Nisaea sediminum: one gene and its partner. The protein of the gene in region 2 interacts with the protein of the main gene of each other region in a pairwise test. Links are inferred from orthologs where the notes say so. Each region holds a gene or a part of one and is shown on either strand. Other genes may lie near its edges.

The links.
Region 1: the proteins of recA (region 2) and dprA interact in binary tests that used the Bacillus subtilis proteins (3 or more experiments, as listed by UniProt). The link is inferred for Nisaea sediminum from one-to-one orthologs.

What each region holds. Positions count from the first base shown.
Region 1 is NZ_JACZCQ010000011.1:19,642-31,022, reverse strand. Bases 3,777-6,613 are described here. They hold dprA (DNA-processing protein DprA), read right to left. Parts: upstream 5,848-6,613; coding sequence 4,705-5,847; downstream 3,777-4,704. Other genes in these bases: pyrC (dihydroorotase), read right to left, coding at 6,535-6,613; plsY (glycerol-3-phosphate 1-O-acyltransferase PlsY), read right to left, coding at 5,913-6,542; topA (type I DNA topoisomerase), read right to left, coding at 3,777-4,642. Also shown: rnr (ribonuclease R), read right to left, coding at 1-1,962; more of topA, read right to left, coding at 1,976-3,776; more of pyrC, read right to left, coding at 6,614-7,863; IG122_RS20350 (aspartate carbamoyltransferase catalytic subunit), read right to left, coding at 7,860-8,843; IG122_RS20345 (hypothetical protein), read left to right, coding at 9,012-11,381. UniProt on the Bacillus subtilis protein: Protein that helps load RecA onto ssDNA during transformation. Binds cooperatively to circular ssDNA, is able to bridge different segments of DNA. Favors the loading of RecA onto SsbA- or SsbB-coated ssDNA and formation of RecA-DNA filaments.
Region 2 is NZ_JACZCQ010000001.1:466,499-477,954, forward strand. What follows is about bases 4,444-7,355. They hold recA (recombinase RecA), read left to right. Parts: upstream 4,444-5,321; coding sequence 5,322-6,389; downstream 6,390-7,355. Other genes in these bases: IG122_RS02200 (hybrid sensor histidine kinase/response regulator), read left to right, coding at 4,444-5,052; alaS (alanine--tRNA ligase), read left to right, coding at 6,641-7,355. In the rest of the region: flagellar basal body rod protein FlgC, read left to right, coding at 1-267; IG122_RS02180 (flagellar hook-basal body complex protein FliE), read left to right, coding at 344-649; flagellar biosynthesis protein FliQ, read left to right, coding at 759-1,025; flagellar biosynthetic protein FliR, read left to right, coding at 1,039-1,803; flagellar biosynthesis protein FlhB, read left to right, coding at 1,866-2,936; more of IG122_RS02200, read left to right, coding at 3,001-4,443; more of alaS, read left to right, coding at 7,356-9,301; IG122_RS02215 (AAA family ATPase), read left to right, coding at 9,438-10,298; IG122_RS02220 (hypothetical protein), read left to right, coding at 10,295-10,666; IG122_RS02225 (sensor histidine kinase), read right to left, coding at 10,684-11,456. UniProt on the Bacillus subtilis protein: Multifunctional protein involved in homologous recombination, DNA repair and competence.

The DNA of each region.
Region 1 (11,381 bases), on a different replicon or contig from region 2:
GTCTGCGCCGATACCTGCAAGCGCGATGAAGAGACCGGCCGAACCGACGCCTGAGACCCGCGCCTCGAAGCTATTGCCGACCTGATCCTTCAGATAGGCGGCGACATAGCGCGAGATCGCCGAGCGTTCGGCCGCCGCCGCGCGTCGCTCTGTCATGGAGATGTGTTCGGCGGTCTCGTTGAAGGCCTCCATCTCGATCTCGCCGAGCCCGTCCTTGCCGAATCCGTGCGCATCGATCAACGCGCGGTGCACCAGCAGGTCGGAATAGCGCCGGATCGGCGAGGTGAAATGGGCATAGCGCCTGAGCCCGAGGCCGAAATGGCCGACATTGTCGGGGCTGTAGACGGCCTGGCTCTGGCTGCGCAGCACGAGTTCGTTGACGATGGTCTCGTGTATGCCGCCGCGGACCTTGGCAAGGAGTTCGTTGAAGGTCTTGGGCCGGATCACGCCGGAGGTTCCGAAGGGAAGCTCGAGCCCTTGGAGATATTCCTTCAGGGCCTCGATCTTCTCGGGATCGGGGCTTTCGTGGATCCGGTACATGCAGGGCCGCCGCTTGGCTTCCAGCGTCTCGGCCGCGGCGACGTTCGCCAGCACCATGAATTCCTCGATCAGCCGGTGGCTGTCGAGCCGCTCGCGCGGCTCGATCGAGGCGACCTTGCCGTCGTCGCCGAGCACCACCTTGCGCTCCGGGAGGTCGAGATCGAGGGCGCCGCGCTCGTTCCGGGCCGCGAGCAGCAGCCTGTAAGCGCCGTAGAGCGGCTCGATGATGCCTTCCGGCACGATGCCCGCTTCACCGCCGCCCGCCGCCGCCTGGACCTGCTCGTAGGTCAGCCGCGCGGAGGAGCGCATGAGGCCGCGCATGAACCTGTGCTTCACCTTCTGGCCGCGGGCATCGATCACCATCTCGACCGCGAGACAGGCCCGATCCTCGTCCGGTCGCAACGAGCAGAGACCGTTGGAGAGCGCTTCGGGGAGCATCGGGACGACGCGGTCGGGGAAATAGACGGAGTTGCCCCGCTTGCGCGCTTCGGTGTCGAGCGCGTCGCCCGGGCGGACATAATGGGCGACATCGGCGATCGCGACGAGGATGCGGTACCCGCCGGCATTCTTCGCGTCGCCGTCGGCTTCCGCGAAGACCGCATCGTCGAAATCGCGCGCGTCGCTGCCGTCGATCGTCACCAGTGGCAGATCTCTCAGATCCGTCCGTTTGCCGATCGTCACAGGTTTCGCAGCGTTCGCCTGCGCCTCGCAGGCGTCGGGAAACACCGAGGGGATCTCGTGCTCAGCGATGGCGATCAGGCTGACGGCGCGCGGCGCGGAGGCATCGCCGAGGACCTCGATGACTCGCGCGTGGCGCAGGCCCATCCTGCCGCGCGGCAGGATCTCGGCGACGACCAGTTCTCCCGGCTTCGCATCGGCCGTTTCGCCCGGCTCGACGATATAGTCTGCCCGCGCCCTGCGGTCTGAAGGGAGAATCCGGTAGTCCTTGCCCTCGCGCTTCAACTGGCCGACGACGCGTTCGCCGCGGCTTTCCAACTTGCGCATGATCCGGCCGCGGTATTTTCCCTGATCGATCCGCTCCAGCTTCACGAGCGCGCGGTCGCCGGTCCCAACGGAGGGCGCGCGGCTCGAGGGCGGGATGGTGATGGAGGGCGGATCGGTCTTTTCCCGCCAAGCAAGCGGACGGGCGCTCGCATGCCCGTCCTCGTCGATCCCGATGATGGCGACGACCGTCACCTCAGGCAGCGCCCCAGGCGCAGCCGCGCGGCGGTTGCGGCCGAGATCGATCAGGCCTTCGGCCGCCAGATCCTTCAGCAGGGCTTTCAGGGGGATTCGGTCGGCGCCCTTGATGTTGAAGGCGCGCGCAATCTCGCGGCGGCCGACCGGCGTCGGGCTGTCCTGGATGAACTCGATGACGGCCTCACGGCTCGGCAGTCCGTGAGGCGGCTTGCGATGGGTCACGCGTTCCGCCGGCCTAATCGTCCCCGGCCGCCTGGGCCGGGTCCTTGGTTGAGTCCGCTTTCTTCGACGCACTCTTCTTCGCTGCGGGCTTCTTCTTCGCCGCGGTTTTCTTGGCCGCCGCCTTTTTCGCAGGTGCTTTCTTCGCCGGGGCCGCTTTGGCGGTCTTTCCGGTGCCCGCCTTTTCGGCCTTGGCCTTGATCAGCTCGATCGCCTGTTCCAGCGTGACCTCTTCCGGAACGATGCTTTTCGGAATGGTCGCGTAGATCTTCTGATGCTTCACATAGGGCCCGAAGCGTCCGGCGCCGACCGTGACCGGCTTGCCGTCATATTCGCCGAGCTCTCGCCCCGCGCTCTTCTTCTTCGGATTGTTCGCGATCAGATCGACCGCGCGGTTGATGCCGATGGTCAGCACATCGTCGCCCGCCGGGATCGATATGTAGGTGCTGCCAATCTTCAGGTAGGGACCATAGCGCCCGATTCCGGCGAGGATGATCTCGCCGCTCTCCGGATCCGGGCCGACCTCGCGCGGCAGGGCAAGGAGCGCCAGCGCCGGTTCAAGCGTCACGTCCGCCGGGTTCATGCCCTTGGTGAGCGAAGCGCGTTTCGGTTTCGGATTGTCGTCCGTCTTCTCGCCGAGCTGCACATAGGTACCGTACGGCCCCTTGCGCAGGGAGACGTCGAGACCGGTGGCCGGATCCTGGCCGAGGATCTTCGGGCCGTTGGCGAGATCGGCGGTGCCGTCCTCGCTGCCGTCGCCGGCCTGCGTCATCTGCCGCGTGTACTTGCATTCCGGATAGTTCGAGCAGCCGATGAAGGCGCCGAACTTCCCAAGCTTCAGGCCGAGCCGTCCCTGGCCGCAGGTCGGGCAGGTGCGGACGCTGGCGCCGTTCTCGTCGACCGGGAAGAAGTGCGGGCCGAGTTCCTCGTCGAGTGCGTTCAGAACGTCCGAGATCTTCAGCTCTTTCGTATTGTCGACCGCCTCGCGGAAGGCCTTCCAGAAGTCCTGCAGGACCTTCTTCCAGGCGACGGTACCCTCGGCGATGTTGTCGAGCGCATCCTCCATCTCCGCCGTGAAGTTGTACTGCACATAGCGGGTGAAGAAGTTCGAGAGGAAGGTGGTGACCAGACGGCCGCGGTCCTCCGGAATGAAGCGGCGCTTGTCGAGCCGGACATAGTTCCGGTCCTGGAGCACCTGCAGGATGCTGGCATAGGTCGACGGACGGCCGATGCCGAGTTCCTCCATCTTCTTCACCAGGCTCGCCTCGCTGTAGCGTGGCGGCGGCTGGGTGAAATGCTGTTCCGGCATGGTCTTGTCGTGCGCCAGAGCCTCGCGTTCGGCCATCGGGGGCAGCAGGCGGTCGTTCTCGTCGTCGTCCTGCGTCGGGTCGTCCCGCGTCTCCTGGTAGAGCTTGAGGAAGCCGTCGAAGGTGACGATGGAGCCCGTCGCACGGAACTCTGCCCGGTTGTCGGCGGCGCCGATGATGGCTGTGGTCTGGTCAAGTTCCGCGCTCGCCATCTGGCAGGCGACGGTGCGCTTCCAGATCAGCTCGTAGAGCCGGAGCATGTCCTTGTCGAGATGCGCCGCCATCTGTTTCGGATGACGACGTACGTCGGTCGGGCGGATCGCCTCGTGGGCCTCCTGTGCGTTCTTCGACTTGTTCTTGTACATCCGCGGGCTGTTCGGGAGGTAGCGGTCGCCGAAATTCTTGCCGATATCGTCGCGGATGGCGAAGACGGCTTCCTGGCTGAGCTGCACGCCGTCGGTTCGCATATAGGTGATGAGACCGACGGTCTCGCCGCCGAGATCGATCCCCTCATAGAGCTTCTGCGCGATCTGCATCGTGCGTGAGGCGCCGAAGCCGAGCTTGCGCGAGGCCTCCTGCTGCAGGGTCGAGGTGGTGAAGGGCGGGTAGGGGTTGCGCTTGGTCTGCTTCTTTTCGAGCGAGCGCACTGAGTAAGCGCCGCCCTCGACGCGCGCGACAGCTTCCTTCGCCGCCGCTTCGGTGCCGATGGAAAGCTTGTCCAGCTTGGTGCCGTCGAGATGGGTCAGGCGGGCGGTGAAATTCTTCCGTTCCTTGGTGCGGAACTGGGCGTCGATGGTCCAGTACTCGTCGGTGCGGAAGGCCTCGATCTCGGCTTCACGCTCGCAGATCAGGCGCAGCGCGACGGACTGCACGCGGCCGGCCGAGCGGGAGCCCGGCAGCTTGCGCCAGAGCACCGGCGAGAGGGTGAAGCCGACGAGATAATCGAGTGCCCGGCGGGCAAGATAGGCGTCCACCAGGTCCTGGTCGAGATCGCGCGGATTGTCGATCGCGTCCAGCACGGCGCGCTTGGTGATCTCGTTGAAGACCACGCGTTTGACGTCGACGCCCTTCAGGGCCTTGCGGTCGGTGAGCACGTTCTGCACGTGCCAGGAAATGGCCTCGCCCTCGCGATCCGGGTCAGTCGCGAGATAGAGCCGCTCGGCTCCCTTCACCGCGCTGGCGATTTCCTTGATTTGCTTCTCGGCGCGCGGCTGCGCTTCCCAGACCATCGCGAAATCGGCATCGGGATCGACCGATCCGTCTTTTGACGGTAGGTCACGTATATGCCCATAGCTGGCGAGCACCTTGTAGTCGCTGCCAAGGTATTTGTTGATGGTTTTGGCTTTGGCCGGCGACTCGACGACGACAATTTTCATGCGGCTAACCGGACGTCCTTTCTTGCGGTGGTGGTCCGGTGCCGACGATTAAACCTCCGTATTTACAAAGGTTTATAGCGCCGCGCCACGTTGTTTCCCGGATGGCGTTCGGCCTCGCCGGCCAGCTCCGCTTCCAGAAGAATGGTAAGGACCACCGGCGGTGACAATTGGCATCGGCGAATGATTTCGTCAACCGGTAGAGGTGTCGCGTCCAGCATGGCGAGCACTGAAGCCCGCGCTGCGTCGTCGATTTTCTCAACGATTTGCGGTGCTACACCGTCGAGCGAATATTGCTCGGACGCGGCCGGTTCTTCGCGTATGCCACCTTCGAGAAGCAAGGTCATGAGGTCCTCCGCCCGTTCGATCAGATGCGCCCCGTCGCGGAGCAGGCCGTTGCTGCCGGCGCAGCGCGGATCCATCGGCGATCCGGGCACGGCGCAAACCTCGCGTCCCTGGTCTGCGGCGAAACGCGCAGTGATCAGGGAGCCGGAACGCTTGGCCGCCTCCACCACGAGCGTCGCCCGTGTCAGGCCGGAGATGATCCTGTTACGGGCGGGGAAATGTCGCGCCAGCGGGCGGGTGCCGATGGGCGCTTCGGCGAGCAGCGCACCTTCCGCGACGATGCGGTCTCTCAGCGCCTCGTTCTCCGGCGGATAGACGATATCCGCGCCGCCCGCGACGACTGCGATCGTTCCGCTTTCGATTGATCCCTGGTGCGCGGCGGTGTCGATTCCGCGGGCGAGGCCGGAGACGATAACAATACCATGCGCCCCGAGGTCGCGGGCGATCCGTTCGGTGAAGCGGAGCGCATTACCGGATGCGTTGCGCGCGCCGACGATGGAGATAGCCGGCTCCAGGAAGAGATGCGGATGCCCCATCAGCGAGAGCGCGGCCGGCGCGCCTTCGATCTGTGCCAGCATCGCCGGATAGTCCGGCTCGCCGATGACGATGAGACGGGCACCCTGCCGTTCGTTCTCGGCGATTTCCTTTTCGATCTCTCCGACCTCGGGAATGGCGAGCTTCTTTTTCCGTCCGCCCCGCCGCGCAAGATCCGGCAACCGGTCAAGCGCCTCCGCTGCCGAACCGAAACGGACGAGCAGGTGCTGGAAGGTGACCGGACCGACATTCTCCGTACGGATCAGACGGAGGCGGGCGATCCGCTCGGCCGCGTCCGGCGGGCCGGGGGACCGTTTGTTTCTGACCATGGCGGTTCTCCTCTCGGCCCTTTCATGGACGGGCCGGGAAGATTTCTGCGCAGGGCAGGGGGACTCTAGGCGGTTGGCTTGCTCTTGGAGAGCTTGATCTTGCTTTCTTCGCCCTTGAGCAGGCGGCGGATATTCGCGTGGTGGCGGATGAAAATCAGCACCGCCATGAACGCGGCGAGCTCCGCATGCTGCCGGTCGACCAGCCACTCCATATAGAAGGGCGCGGCAACGGAGGCTGTGAGGGCGGCGAGTGAGGAATAGCGGAACAGTACCGCCATCGCGAGCCAAGTCACTCCGGCAAGTCCGGCCACGAGGGGGGAGAGCGCGAGCAGGGTGCCGAACGCGGTGGCGACGCCCTTGCCGCCCTTGAATTTCAGCCAGACCGGATAGCAATGCCCGAGCATGGCGGCGGCTGCGGCGATGACCGCCATGTCCGGGCCGTACTGCGCCGCGACGAGTACCGCCGCCGCGCCCTTGCCGCTGTCGCAGATCAGCGTGGCGACCGCGATCAGCTTGTTGCCTGTGCGTAGCACATTGGTCGCGCCGATGCTGCCGGAGCCGATCTTGCGCACGTCCCCAAGCCCGGCGAGGCGAGTGAAAACCAGACCGAACGGCACCGAGCCGAGCAGATAGGCGGCGAGGCCGCAGGCATAAAACGGCCAAGTGAATTCGAGCGAGCCGAGCAGATCAGGCATCGGGGAACCTCCGCCGTTCCGGTACTGGCGCGGTCTCGATATCGAAGACGAGATTGCCCGCGCGATAGGTCTTCTCGACCCGGCCCTGGACCGGGCGCTCGTCGAACGGGGTGTTCCTCGATTTGCCGCGCAGTTCGTCCCGGTCGATCCTGACCGCGCGATCGGGATCGAACAGGATGAAGTCTGCAAGGTGGCCCTTGCGCAGGCGGCCCGCCGGGAACTTCAGCAGCTCGGCCGGGGTATCGGTCAGTGCCTTGAGCACGGTCAGCATGGGCACATCGCCGTTGTGCACCAGCTCGAGCGATACCGAGAGCAGGGTTTCCAGTCCGACGCCGCCGAAATCGGCCTGGCCGAAAGGCAGGCGCTTCTGGTCGCGGTCGCCCGGCGTGTGCGCGCTGACGATGGCGTCGATGGTGCCGTCGGCGATGCCCGCGATCACCGCGCGCCGATCGTCCTCGGTGCGGAGCGGCGGCGACAGCTTGGCGAAGGTGCGGTAGCCGACAACCTCGGACTCCGTGAGCGCGAAATAGGGTGGGGCGGTGTCCGCCGTGACCTGCAATCCGCGCGCCTTGGCCTTGCGGATCGCTTCAATGGCGTCTCCGGTGGAAAGGCAGGAAAAATGCAGCCGCCCGCCGGTCAGCTCCAGCAGGCGGAGATCGCGCTCCACCATCATCACTTCGGCGACGGCCGGAATGCCCGGCAGGCCGAGCCTTGTCGCGGTCTCGCCTTCGTTCATCACGCCGCTGCCGACCAGCTCCGGCAGTTCGGGGTGCTGGACGATCATGGTGTCGAACAGCCTGGCGTAGGAGAGCAGGCGCCGCATCACACCGGCATGGGCGATCGCCTTGCCGCCGTCCGTGAAGCCGGCCGCACCCGCTTCGTGCAACAGGCCGAGCTCGGTCATGATCTTGCCCTGCAGGCCCTTGGTCGCGGCGGCGTAGGAATGGATGTTGACCAGCCCGACATCGCGGCCGAGCCGTTCGACGAATTCCAGCACCGCGACATCGTCGACGATCGGGTTGGTGTTGGGCAGGCAGGCGAAGGTGGTCACGCCCCCGGCGACGGCGGCGTGAGCGGCGGTCGCCAGGGTTTCCATATGCTCGTTTCCGGGCTCGCCGGTGGAGACCCGCATATCGACGATGCCGGGCGCGAGGCAGAGCCCCTTGCAGTCCACGACATGAACGTCGTCCTGCACCGCGTCGACGAAGATGTTCGGGCCGATATCGGCGATCCGGGCGCCGTCCACGAGCATCGCGCCCTGGCTGTCGAGTCCGGAGGCGGGATCGAGCAGGCGGGCATTCTTGAAGATCGTGCGCTTCACTGGTTTTTCGCCCACGGTTCGAGCTGAGACTGGGCCAGCACCTCGAGGCAGGCCATACGGACGGCGACACCCATCTCGACCTGCTCGCGGATCAGGCTGCGTTCGATGTCGTCGGCGACGTCGGAGTCGATCTCAACGCCGCGGTTCATCGGTCCCGGATGCATCACCAGCGCGTCGGGCCTGGCGACCGAGAGCTTGTCGTGATCGAGGCCGAAGAGCTTGTAGTACTCGCGGATCGAGGGGATGTAGCTCGCCTGCATGCGCTCGTTCTGCAGCCGCAGCATCATGACGATGTCGCAGTCCGCGAGGCCGGTGCGCATGTCATGATAGATCTCAACGCCGAATCGCTCGAGTCCGGCCGGGATAAGGGTCGGCGGCGCCACGATGCGGACCCGCGCCCCCATGATCGAGAGCAGATGGATGTTGGAGCGGGCGACGCGGCTGTGCGCGACGTCGCCGCAGATCGCGACGGTGAGGCCGGTGATCTCGCCCTTGCGCCGGCGGATCGTCAGGGCGTCGAGCAGGGCCTGGGTCGGATGCTCGTGGCTGCCGTCGCCGGCATTGATCACGCCGCAATTGACCTTCTGGGCGAGCAGGTGGACCGCGCCCGAGTCCGCGTGGCGGATGGTCAGCACGTCCGGGTGCATGGCGTTCAGGGTGACCGCGGTGTCGATCAGCGTCTCGCCCTTCTTCACCGAACTGGTGCCGACCGACATGTTGAGCACATCGGCGCCCAGCCGCTTGCCGGCGAGCTCGAAACTCGTCCGCGTGCGCGTCGAGTCCTCGAAGAACAGGTTGATGATCGTCCGCCCGCGCAGGCTCGACATTTTCTTGTCCGCGCGGCGGTTGAGATCGACATAGCGGTCGGAAAGATCCAGGAGCGCTTCGATGTCGGGGCGCGACAGTCCTTCGATCCCCAGCAGGTGCTGGAGTCGGAGCGCGGGCGCGTCACTTGTGGCCGATGGCTGAGAGCTTGTCATTAAAGGCCCCTTATACGGACCGGGCCCATGGCCGGGCAAGGGTGAACTCAAGGAACAGGGAAACCTTCGGACAGCGGGCGGGACGGCAGGTGCGTCACGGCTTCCGCCTTCACAGAATCGGACGGCCGGACGTCGAACCGACGAGCCTGTCCGTTGGGGAGTCCGACCATGCCCTTCGTCTATCTGCTTGCCCATGCGCCCGGTGACATCGAGCAGCTCGTCCTGCTTGGCCAGCGGGTGTTCATCCAGACCTGGGCCGGGTCGAAGAAGATCCGCGGGCAGATACCCGACCATGCGGGGCAGTGGGTGCTGCCGGGCGGTGCGCATGGAAAGGACCAGGATCCGGCCAAGGCGCTCCGGGCGATAGTGCTGGCCGAGACAGGGATGCGGCTCGACGATCCGGTTGCGCGGACGAACTACGACATCGGCGAGCCTAAACTGCATCGCCTGGAAGACCGGGACTACAATCCCTTCGCGGTCATCGAATATCCGTTCTCGGCGTCGGGGCTCCGGCGTTTCGCCGATGCCGTCGACGGCAATATCCAGAAGCTGTCCATGCAGGATTGTCTGTTTGCAAAGACCGGCATTCCGCGCCGGACGGAGGCACTGGAGAATCTCGGTCCGGTGCTTCCGCCGCAGAGCGGCTGGCAGGCCTTCATCATCAAGAATTTCTACGGCGGCACGCCGCCGGGCCCGTTCAATACCGAAGTCGACACGCTGACGGGTCAGATCGCGGCCTCGACCAAGCAGAGCGGCGCATGGTTCGAGCAGGCGATCGAGAAGCTTCTGCCGGAAGGGTCGGTCGCGCCGGTGAGCAAATCGAAGCTGGTCGGGCTGCGGGTGGACGGAGCGACCTCCACCGGGGTGGATGCCTACCGGGCGCAATATGGCGGGACGGCGGTCCGGGTGACGGCATTGTTCGATCCGCCGCCGGTCGGCGAGATGCCGGCGGTCACCTGGGCCGGGGCGACGCAATCCGCAGGCGCCGCCGCGGAAGTGGCGCTCGACAGGGTCACGGCAAAGGGGCGGCCCCTGACGGTCAAGGCGGAATCAGACGGCGGCTCCCGTCAGATCGCGCTTACGATCATCCCGGAGCTGGTCGGCTTCGAGGTCGAGAACGCCAAGAAGATCGGCGAGAAGGAGAAGGTTGCGATCTATGCGGCGGCCTATTCCGAAGAGGAATCCGATGTCGTTGTGACCCTGAAACTTCGGCCGAACAGTTCGGAGGCTTTCGACGCGGTGACCTGGGAGGGGGGCAACCCGGTTTCGGGCAATCCGGCCAAACGCACCGTGTCCCGCGGAACGGTGGTGGATCCGAAAGCGCCGGTCCGGGTAAAGGCGTCGGTCAATCCAGAGATCGAGATGGCGGTGATCGTCTATGCACACCTGACCGGGATCGAGATCCGCAACGCGCCCTCCCGTCAGGTCGCGGGAACGAATTACAGTATCGACTATCAGGCGGGCGCACAGGCGACCCTGCGCGGGCTGCTGAACCCGGACCGGCCGCAATCCTACTTCTACCTGAACTGGGACACCGGCGAGCAGCATACCCGGGACATCACGATCAACCGTCATCCGATCAGCGCGCCCGGAGCCTTCACCAACCATACGGTGACGCAGACCATCGGCGACGAGGATGTCGAGAATACGAGCATCGGTGTCGAGATCGTGCCGACCGTCCAGTCGCTCGCCTACGAGAGCTTCGCGTTCCGCGACAACACGAACGCCTGGTACAGCTATGCGATCTCGAACCAGTTCGGGTTGCCGAACCATATACCGGCGCAGGCGATCGCCGTCACCGATCCGGATACGGCGCCGGCCTGGCTGCATCTCGTCTGGGCGAACGACAGTGCCCCAGGCATCGCCGACAACCGCCGTCTGGTCTATCTCGACGGCGCGGCGACCGTGCAGCTTCAGGTGCGCTCCAATTCGGCAAACCCCTTAGCGGCACTTCTAACGATCAAGAATACTCAGCAATGGCCGGTTGGGACACCGCAGATCGATGTCCGCCAGATCACCTTCAGCGGAGGCCGTTCGGTGTTGCGGGAAGACGGCGTCAACTTCGGCAATGCCTATGGTCGCGTCTGGCAGCCGGGACAGACAGTGCCGCAGACCTATACGAGGAATACCAATGTCGGCCTGCAGCCGGTCTTTCGCGTCAATACAGCGGGAACCGGAACTGCGATCGATGTCCGGGCCACCCTGTTCCTGCCGCTGGCCGACGGCTCGTTCCACACCATGATCTGGAGCTGGAACAATATCGCGTCCGCGAACGGGGCGACGGCGGATCTTACCCCCGCCGCGGCGAATGCCAATGTGACCCTGCCGAATCAGGTCGTGCATGGCGACCCGGTCCGCTTGCTGTGGGAGATGCGGGCCACCGGAGGACATGACGGAAACTGGACCCTGTTCGACGTCACCAGCCACCAAGTCTATGTGACCTATGCGGACCCGGTGAATGGCGATCGGCTTCCGGGAGGCGGCGCGAGCAACTATTGGACTGTGCTGAAACTTTCCTGCGCCGCCGCCGACGGCCAG
Region 2 (11,456 bases):
GTGTTCGAGAACTTCATGAACCGCGATGTGAACGCCGAAATGGTGCGGGTCGCCAAGATCGGCCGCGACGATTCGGACTTCGAGCTTGCCTATGAGCCGTTCCATCCGCTCGCCGACGAAGACGGCTATGTCCGCCGGCCGAACGTGAATTCGCTGATCGAGATGATGGACATGCGCGAGGCGCAGCGGACCTACGAGGCGAACCTTTCGTCGATCGAGATGGCGCGCAGCATGCTGCAGCGTACGGTCGACCTGCTGCGGGCCTAGTCCGCGGCACGGCGTAACGCTGGCAAGGGGGCCGGTTTCCCTCTAGAATCGAACCGAACCCGATTGGAGAATCGCAATGGTGGCCAATATCGGAAATGCGCTTGGAGCGGCCGGCATAGGCAAGGTTCCGGGAGCGGATGAGTCCAAGACCGCAAGCGTTGCGGGTCAGGATTTCGCCAGCTTCGTGAAAGGCGCCGCACATGATGCCCTCGGCACGATGCAGACGGGCGAACAGATGTCGATGAAGGGAATCGCCGGCGAGGCGGACCTGACCGATGTGGTGCAGGCGGTGAACAGCGCCGATATCACGCTCCGCACCATCGTCACGCTCCGCGACCGGATGGTGCAGGCCTACCAGGAAATCATCCGGATGCCGATCTGACGGTCATCGCGTCGGGTTTTACCGGACCGTCGTTTGGCGGCATAATCTATTGGTCAATTCCTGCCCGGCAATAATTGCCGGGCTGCACCTGTTTTGCCGGGGGCCGCGCATGAACGAAGTCGAGGCGATCGAGATCGGCCGCGAGGCGGTCCTGACCATGTTGACGATGTCGACGCCGATCATGCTGCTGGGCCTCGCGATCGGACTGATCATCGCTCTTTTCCAGGCCCTGACCCAGCTGCAGGAGATGACCCTGGTCTTCGTGCCGAAGATCATCATCGTCTTTGCCGGCCTGATCTTCTTTCTACCGTTCATGCTCAATACGCTGAACGCCTTCATGCAGTCGATCGCCGACAAGATCATTTCCCTCGGATAGGGCGGAGCCCGCCGTGCCTCTTGAGGATTTTCTCCCGACCCAGGTCTACATCATCCTGCTCGTGCTGGCCCGGGTGGGCGGGACCGTCATGCTGATCCCCGGCATCGGGGAAACCTTCGTCCCGGTTCAGTTCAGGATGATCCTCGCGATCGGGCTCAGCGTCGTCGTGGCACCCTTGGTCGGAAACACGATCCCGTTCGCGCCGACGGCGCCGGAGCTCGTTCGGCTGCTGTTCATCGAACTGGTCATCGGGCTCTATTTCGGCATCGTGGCGAGAATCGTACTGCTGTCGCTCGATACCGCGGGGCAGGTGATTGCGATGAATACCGGCCTCGCCAACGCACAGATCTTCAACCCGGCGCTGGCGACCCAGGGGTCGCTGCCGGGCTTCTTCCTGCTCAATGTCGCGACACTGTTGCTGCTGATCTCGGATCTGCATCACCTGCTGATCCGGGCCATGATCGACAGCTATACCCTGTTTCCGCCCGGTACCGCTTTGCCGGCGGCGGATTTCGCCGATGCGATCTCGCGCATCATCGCGAACAGTTTCGAGATCGCGATCCAGATCGCCGCACCGTTTCTCGTCCTGGGGCTGCTGTTCTATGTCGTGATGGGCATCATGGCCCGCCTGATGCCGCAGCTGCAGATCTTCTTCGTCGCGCTTCCGGTTCAGGTGATGATGGGGCTGGTCATCCTGTCGCTGGTACTTGGCGGCGCGATGATGGTGTTTTTGGAGTATTATTCCGAGAGTATCGGGCGTTACGTCATCCCGATCTGAGCAAGCGCGAAACCGTGGCCGCGTGAGTGACGCGGCGCGGGGCCGCAGATGGAGCCGCTGCGATGTCCGATCAGGACCAGGGCGATAAGACAGAGGAAGCGTCTGCGCGAAAACTCTCGCAGGCGCGCGAGAAAGGCCAGGTACTCAGCTCCAAGGAGGTGAACAACTTCGCCATTCTCCTGGGCGCTACGATCGTCGTCGGGCTGGTCGGGCCTTTCACGATGCGCGGCCTGACCGAGTCGCTGCTCATCTTCATCGAGCGCCCGGACATGATCGATGTCGCGGGCTCCGGCGCGGTGATGATCGACATGCTTCTCGGGGTCGGCCTCGCAATCGCGCCGGCGCTGGCTTTGCTCGTCGTGCTCGCCGCGCTCGGTATCCTGATGCAGATCGGCTGGCTGCTGTCCCCCGAATCCATTCAGCCGAAGCTGGAGAAGATCTCGCCGATCAGTGGCGCCAAGCGTCTGTTCAGCCTGAAGTCGGTGGTCGAGCTGCTGAAGGGTGTCGTGAAGATGATCCTGGTCGGTTTCGTCGCCTACCTGATCGTCTCACCGGAATTCACCAGAATCGAGCTGATGGTCCAGATGGACATCAAGGAGTTGCTGGATGAAACCCATATGGTGGCGATCGAGATCTTCATCGGTGTGCTGGCCGTCGCCGCCGTGATCGCGGTCGTCGATTATCTCTACCAGCGCTACGAATTCATGAACCAGATGAAGATGTCCAAGCAGGAAGTGCGCGACGAGCACAAGCAGACGGAAGGCGATCCGCATGTGAAGGCGCGGCTGCGCCAGCTGCGCATGGAACGGGCCCGTACCCGCATGATGGCGGAGGTTCCGAAGGCAACGGTGGTGATCACCAACCCGACCCATTACGCGATCGCGCTGAAATACGACATGGAGCAAATGTCGGCACCGCGCGTCGTCGCCAAAGGAGTGGATGCGGTCGCGCTCAGGATTCGCGAGATCGCGAACGAGAACGAAGTCCCCATAGTCGAGAATCGGCCGCTTGCCCGGGCGCTGTATGACAACGCGGAACTCGATGAGGAAATTCCCGAGGACTATTACAAGGCGGTGGCTGAAGTGATCAGCTACGTCTTCAAGATGAACCAGACCTACGTGCCGATCAATTGATCGCGCCCGAAGTGGCGATGAGAGTGACAAAGACGCAATCGGCGGTCGGTCTGCGGGGGGCAGGATGGATCCAGTGATCTTCGGCGGCATCGGAGCCGCTCTTGTCGCGGGCGCTGCCGCGGCCGCGTGGAGCGTGAGCTCGAAGCGCCTCCGGTCGCAGATCCTGCGGATCGAGTCGGAGCTCGATACGAAGACGGCAGAGGCGGCGTCGTTTGCGGCGGAACTCGAGGCAGAGCGGAATGCGCCTCCGCCGGAGCCTGAGATCGCTCTTCCGTTCTGCACGTTTTCCGCGGAAGGCCGTTTCCTGTCAGCCAACTCGGCGTTCCTTGAACGGTTTGCGGAGGGAAGCCTCGACCGCGTTGAGTCGAACAAGACCGTTCTCAGGCTCCGCCTGGCAGTCAGCAAGAATTTGGAGCAGGTCCGAGATGCGGGCGCGGGGGCGCTGGTTCCGGCCGGCAACCTGCCACCCTCCGGTTCGTCGTCCGCAGAGCGGGGCTACCAGATTCTGCTCAGTGCGGACGCGGCGAGGGACGGCGGCGCGAGCCAGAGCATCATGGCGCTGCTGGTCCCGGCTTCGGAGAGCTGGACCGCGCCGGCGCTCGAATATGCGCCGGTCGGGGTCGTCTTTCTCGGCAACGGACGCAGGATGCTGGCCGCGAACGAGACGTTCCGAAGTTTCACGGGGCTCATGGCGGCCGGCGGAGGACTTGGCGGTCGCACATTCTCGGATCTCGTAGAGGAGGAGGACCGGGAGACGGCGGATCGGTTCCTCGATGAGACCGCCGGGCCGGGCGGAAGCGATAATATCGAGGTCCAGCTGGTCGGACGCGACGGGGAGGCCGGGGCGGAAGTCGCCGTCTTCTCGCGCGAGCTCGCGTCCGGAGAGGGCCCCGAGGGAGCGACCTGCGCGCTCTATCTGATCGATATCGGGCGGCGCCGGCAGCTTGAGGCTCAGGTCGCCCAGTCGCAGAAGATGCAGGCTGTCGGGCAACTCGCCGGCGGGGTGGCGCACGACTTCAACAACCTGCTGACGGCGATGAACGGCTATTGCGACCTGCTGCTCGTGCGGCACCGGCCGGGCGACCAGTCCTTCTCCGACGTCATGCAGGTGAAGCAGAACGCGAACCGGGCGGCCAATCTGGTCCGGCAGTTGCTTGCCTTCTCGCGGCAGCAGACGATGATCGCGCGCGTTCTCGACGTGACCGAGACTCTTGCCGACCTGTCGCATCTTTTGCGCCGCCTCATCGGCGAGAACATCACGCTGGAAATCTCCCACGGCCGCGATCTGGCGCCGATCCGGGTCGACCAGGGCCAGCTCGAGCAGGTTGTCATAAATCTCGTGGTCAATGCCCGAGACGCTTGTCCGGGCGGCGGAACCATCACCATGCGGACGCATGATTTCGTCACCGCCACCCCCGTGCGCCAGGGCGACGACGTGATGCCGGCGGGACGCTATGTCAGGCTTGATGTCGCCGACACCGGCACCGGGATCGAGGAGGACATCATTGGCCGCATCTTCGAGCCCTTCTTCTCGACCAAGGAAGTCGGGCAGGGGACGGGGCTGGGGCTATCGACGGTCTATGGCATCGTGAAGCAGATCAACGGCTTCATCTCGGTCTCGAGCACGGTCGGGAAGGGCACGGTGTTCTCCATCTTCCTGCCGGCGCACGAGGGGGAGATCACGCCGAGCCGTTCCAGCGACATGTCGCACGACTCCGCCGATGCCCGGAAGGATCTGACCGGTGTGGAGACCATCATGCTGGTGGAGGACGAGGACCCGGTCCGGCTGTTCGGCGCCCGCGCTCTGCGCAACAAGGGCTACAAGGTGATCGAGGCCCGCAACGGGGAGGCGGCGCTGCAGCTGCTCTCCGACAAGAGCGAAGTGATAGACCTGCTCATCACCGACGTGGTGATGCCCGGCATGGACGGACCGACGCTGGTGCGGAAGGTCCGGGAGGACCGGCCCGACCTGCGCGTCATCTGTATCTCCGGCTATTCCGAAGACGCTCTGCGCCAGCGTATCGAGCAGGACAAGGACATCCACTTCCTGCCGAAGCCGTTCAGCCTCAAGCAGCTCGCGGGAACGGTGAAGGACGTGCTGCACCCCCTCCCGTGACGCGCACTGATTCGCGGACGGCCGGATGGAACGGGACGGGAACAAAATCTGGAGACTCTCCCTCGATCCCAAGATGTCGTGGGGTGTCCGAACTCGAATCCTAGATTTCGACCGTGAACAAAAAGTGAAAATAATACTGTAAATGAGAACAAAAATGGTACATGCTCTGTTTTGGAAATCAGCCCAGTCCCGCCCATGAGTCACATCGGGGCGACGGTCCGGCTCTGATTGCCTTGGAAGGCGTCCCTGTGAGATATGGAGGATCGGGTATGTCGGAATTAGCACTCAAAGTCATCGAACGGGACCCCATGGATAAGACAAAGGCACTGGAGGCCGCGCTCGGCCAGATCGAGAAGGCGTTCGGCAAGGGCTCCGTGATGAAGCTCGGGCAGAACGAACAGGTGGCGGAGGCCGAAGCGGTTTCCACCGGCTCGATCGGCCTCGATATCGGCCTCGGGATCGGCGGCCTGCCGCGCGGCCGGATCGTGGAGATCTACGGGCCGGAAAGCTCGGGCAAGACCACGCTTGCGCTGCATGCCATCGCAGAGGCCCAGAAAAACGGGGGCACCTGTGCTTTCGTCGACGCGGAACATGCGCTTGATCCGATCTATGCCCGCAAGCTCGGGGTCGATCTGGACGAGCTGCTGATCTCCCAGCCGGATGCCGGCGAGCAGGCGCTGGAGATTGCCGACACGCTGGTGCGCTCCGGCGCGATCGACGTGCTGGTGGTGGACTCGGTCGCCGCCCTGGTACCGCGGGCCGAACTCGAGGGCGAGATGGGCGACAGCCATGTCGGCCTGCAGGCGCGGCTGATGAGCCAGGCGCTGCGCAAGCTGACCTCCTCGATCTCGAAATCGCGCTGTCTCGTCATCTTCATCAACCAGATCCGCCTCAAGATCGGCGTGATGTTCGGCAACCCGGAGACCACCTCCGGCGGCAACGCGCTGAAGTTCTACGCCTCGGTCCGTCTCGATATCCGCCGGATCGGCGCGATCAAGGACCGCGACGAGGTGGTCGGCAACCAGACCCGCGTGAAGGTGGTGAAGAACAAGATGGCGCCGCCCTTCCGGGTGGTCGAGTTCGACATCATGTATGGCGAAGGCATCTCGAAGACCGGCGAGATCCTCGATCTCGGCGTCAATGCCGGCATCGTCGAGAAGTCGGGTGCCTGGTTCTCCTATGGTGGTCAGCGCATCGGGCAGGGCCGGGAGAATGCCAAGAAATTTCTTGCCGAGAACAAGGATGTCGCGTCCGAGATCGAGAAACAGATCCGGCAGAATGCGGGCCTCGTCGCAGACGTGATGATGCAGGGCCCGGATCCCGAGGACGACGTCTGACACGTTCTCCCGTCAGCTGTTTCGGCCCGCCCGCCCGGCGGGCCGGATTGCCCCCGAGAGCAGTGAGCCCCGCCGCAGGACCAAGCGGCGGGGTTTCGCGTGCCGGAAAGCGGCGGAAACCCAAGCCTCCCGCGCTGGACAGGGGGCCGCATCTTCAGTAAAAGCGGAGCCCGCTTGCCGCGAGGGGCGACGGGCGATAAGGCACGGCCGCGCCGAGGCAATGCGACACGGCGCCGGCCCGGAGGGACGAGATGCAGACCGCGAACGATATCCGCCGTACTTTCCTCGATTATTTCGTCGAGAACGGACATGAGGAAGTCGCCTCCAGCCCGCTGGTGCCGCGCAACGATCCGACGCTGCTCTTCACCAATGCCGGCATGGTGCAGTTCAAGAACGTCTTCACCGGCCAGGAACACCGCGACTACAAGCGCGCCGCGACCTCGCAGAAATGCGTGCGCGCCGGGGGCAAGCACAACGACCTCGAGAATGTCGGCTATACCGCCCGCCACCACACCTTCTTCGAGATGCTGGGGAACTTCTCCTTCGGCGACTATTTCAAGGATCAGGCGATCGAGCATGCCTGGACCCTGATCACCAAGCGCTACGGCCTGCCCGCCGACAAGCTGCTGGTGACGGTCTATCACGAGGACGAGGAGGCGGCCGGCCTCTGGCGCAAGATCGCGGGCCTCCCGGACGAGCGCATCATCCGCATCGCCACCTCGGACAATTTCTGGGCCATGGGCGATACCGGTCCCTGCGGCCCGTGCTCAGAGATCTTCTTCGATCACGGCCCGGAGATCCCGGGCGGCCCTCCCGGCAGCCCGGACGAGGACGGCGACCGCTTCATCGAGATCTGGAACCTCGTCTTCATGCAGTACGAGCAGGTCTCGAAGGACAAGCGGATCGACCTGCCGCGCCCCTCGATCGACACCGGCATGGGGCTGGAGCGCATCGCCGCCGTGCTGCAGGGCCAGCACGACAATTACGATATCGACCTGATGCGCGCGCTGATCGAGGCCTCCGCGCACGAGGCGAATGTCGATCCGGACGGTCCGCACAAGGTTTCCAACCGGGTGATCGCCGATCATCTGCGCGCATCCAGCTTCCTCATTGCCGACGGCGTGCTGCCGTCGAACGAGGGCCGTGGCTATGTGCTGCGCCGGATCATGCGCCGCGCCATGCGCCACGCCCATATCATGGGCTGCCAGGACCCGCTGGTCTGGAAACTGGTGCCGACGCTGTTGAAGGAGATGGGCGATGCCTATCCGGAACTCGGCCGTGCGGAGAGCCTGATCAAGGAGACCCTGAAGCTGGAGGAAACCCGCTTCAAGGAGACCCTCGACCGCGGCCTGAAGCATCTCGAGGAGGAGACCGGACGGCTCGGCGAGGGCGAGACCCTCTCCGGCGAGGTCGCCTTCAAGCTTTACGACACCTACGGCTTTCCGCTCGATCTGACGCAGGACATCCTCCGCGGACAGGGCCGGGCGGTTGACACCGCCGGGTTCGAGGCGGCGATGGAGCGTCAGCGTGCGGCCGCGCGGGCGGCCTGGTCCGGCTCCGGTGAGGCGGCGACCGACAAGGTCTGGTTCGAACTGCGCGACAAGTGCGGCGCGACCGAGTTCCTCGGCTATGACACCGAGCATGCGGAAGGCCAGGTCGAGGCCCTGGTGCTCGACGGCGAACCGGTCCGGAAGATCGAAGGCCCGGCCGAATTCGCCATGATCGTCAACCAGACCCCGTTCTATGGCGAGTCCGGCGGTCAGGTCGGCGATGCGGGCACGGCGCGCACCCTCGGCGGTACCGATATCGAGATCAGTGACACCCAGAAGAAGGTCGGTGACCTCTGGGTCCACATGGCGAAGGTGACGGACGGCGTGGTCGAGGTCGGCGACGCGGTCGAGCTCACGGTCGACAGCGCGCGGCGGGGGCGGTCGAGGGCCAATCACTCCGCCACCCATTTGCTGCACGAGGCGCTGCGCCGCCATCTCGGCAAGCATGTGACCCAGAAGGGCTCGCTCGTCGCGCCGGGCCGTCTGCGCTTCGATTTCAGCCACCCGAAGGCGATGAGCCACATGGAGCTGAAGGCGGTCGAGGCCGAGGTGAACGAGCATATCCGCGGCAACAGCCCGGTCAGCACCACGCTGATGGATCCGGAAAGCGCGATCAAGCACGGCGCCATGGCGCTCTTTGGCGAGAAATACGGCGATGAGGTCCGTGTCGTCGCGATGGGCGGTCCGTCCGACGATCCGTCGAAAGACGTCTATTCGGTTGAACTCTGCGGCGGGACACACGTGAACCGCACGGGCGATATCGGCCTGCTGCATATCGTCTCCGAAAGTGCCGTTGCGGCCGGCGTGCGCCGGATCGAAGCCGTGACCGGCGCCGGGGCGCTCGAATATGTCGATGCCCGCGAGGGCCTGCTGACTACGGCCGCTGCCGCTGCCAAAGTCACGGTTGACCAGCTTCCCGAGCGCGTCGAGGCGCTGATCGAGGAGCGCCGCAAGCTTGAGCGCGAGGTGCAGGACCTGCGCCGCAAGCTCGCTGAGGGCGGGACCGGCGGATCTTCGGAGGCCAAGGAAATCGCGGGCGTGAAATTCGCCGGCCGTGTGCTCGAAGGCATCCCGGCGCGGGAGCTGAAAGGCGTCGCAGACGGCCTGAAGCAGCAGATCGGCTCCGGCGTCGCCGCGGTCATCTCATCCGACGAGGGCAAGGCCTCGATCGTTGTCGGCGTCACGGCAGACCTGACCGATAAGGTCAGCGCCGTCGATCTGGTCCGGGTCGGTTCCGAGGCGCTCGGCGGCAAGGGCGGCGGCGGCCGTCCCGACATGGCCCAGGCCGGCGGTCCGGACGCTTCGGCGGGCCCGGCGGCCATCGCCGCGATCGAAGCCGCTCTGGCCGAGAAGCTCTCCTGAGCGCGCGTGGCTTCGGCATCGACAGCCGGAGCCGGATCGCCGTAACCTGACAGGGAGGCGCCTCGAACGGGCGCCTCTTTCTCTGCCCGCCGCCTTTCCCAGATTGCGCGGCGGATCACAGACCCGAGGAGTACAGATGAGCGATACGGCACGCTTTTCCGGCACGGACGGATATGTCGCGACCGACGATCTGAAAGTCGCGGTGAATGCCGCGATCACCCTGCAGCGCCCGCTTCTGGTGAAGGGCGAGCCCGGCACCGGCAAGACGGTGCTTGCGCACGAGGTGGCGAAGGCCCTCGGCATGCCGCTGATCGAATGGCACATCAAGTCAACCACCAAGGCGCAGCAGGGGCTCTACGAGTATGACGCGGTCTCCCGCCTGCGCGACAGCCAGCTCGGCGACGAGAAGGTGCACGACATCTCCAACTATATCGTGCGTGGGAAGCTCTGGGAGGCCTTCGAGTCCGATACCCAGTCGATCCTGCTGATCGACGAGATCGACAAGGCCGACATCGAGTTCCCGAACGATCTCCTGCTCGAACTCGACCGCATGGAGTTCTTTGTCTACGAGACGCAAAAGACCGTGAAGGCGAAAAAGCGCCCGGTCGTCATCATCACCTCGAACAACGAGAAGGAGCTGCCGGACGCCTTCCTGCGCCGCTGCTTCTTCCATTACATCCGCTTCCCGGAGCCGGAGGTGATGGCGGAGATCGTCGAGGTGCATTTCCCGGACCTGAAGAAGAACCTGCTGCGCGAGGCGCTGACCTCTTTCTACGAGGTGCGCGAGGTGCCGGGACTGAAGAAGAAGCCCTCGACTTCCGAACTGCTCGACTGGATCAAGTTGCTTGTCGTGGAGGACATTCCGCCGGAAACGCTGCGCTCGGCAGACAAGAAGGACATTATTCCGCCGCTTTACGGTGCCTTGCTGAAGAATGAGCAGGATGTGCACATGTTCGAACGGCTGGCCTTCATCGCCCGCCGGGAAGGGCGGGGATGATGAGGGTAGCGCTGTTCCTGGCCGGTTTCACTGTTGCCGGCCTCGCTGTGACGGACGCACAGGCCGCAGATGCGGCGCTGCAGAAGGCGATCGCGGAATTCGGGGCGGCCGCTGGCCGGATCGAGGCCTCGGTCCCGTTCTGCGGTGGACCGCCGGAAGAGGCGGAGTATTTCGTCGAGCAAATCGAGGGACTCTCAACGAAAGCTGGAGCCGGTCCCCTCGAGTGGGCTGCGATACGGGCCGCGATGCAAAAGGCCAAGTCCGGTGCCGCATTTACCGGTTATGACTGCACGGATGAAGGTGCGCGCGCCATGGTGACGGAGATGCTACTGAAGCAGCAGGCTCTCGGCGCCGCGTTGAAGCGGTAGCCCGCTCTGCCTCTCCATTACGCCGCGGGCTCGCGCGGGAATGAGAGGCGGACCTCGGTGCCTTTGCCTTTTCCACGGCTGGTGATGTCGATGCTGCCGGTATGGGCTTCGACCACAGCCTTGACGATGGTCAGGCCGAGACCGAGCGACTCCTCGTCGCCGGTCGGCCGTGACGAGAGCGTGTTGAACGGCTTGTAGAGGCCGGCGATATCGTCCTTGCTGAGGCCGACGCCCTGATCCCTGACGGAGAGATGAACCTCGTCCTCGCTGGCCCTCAGGGAGATGGCGATGCGGCTCTCCGGAGGTGAATATTTGATCGCGTTGCCGATCAGATTGTCGATCACCTCGGTCAGTCTGTCCTCGTCCCCCGAAATGAAGAGCGGTTCTCCGGGGGTGTAGTCGAGGGCGATGTGTTTCTTTTCCGCCGGCAACCGGCTGAGTTCGAGCGCGCGCCGGACAGGTTGCGCGAGGTCAATCCGGTCCGCGTAGATCTCGATCGAGGTTGCCTCTTTCTTCGCGGCGCTGAGCAGGCCCGCGATCATCCGCTCCATGTGCTCCGAGGCGGACACGATCGCGTCGAGCGAGGCGTCGATGCGCGTCATAAGCGGGCTGTCGTGCGGGACTCCACTCTCGGTACGGTCTTTCTCAATGAGAGCCTGCATCAGTTCCGCCCGGCCGAGGATCGCGGTGAGCGGGCTGCGCAGGTCATGAGCGATCATTCTGAGCAGGTGTGATTTGAACCCGCTCGCCTCGCGGGCGATTTCATATTGCCGGTCGAGGCGCCTGATCA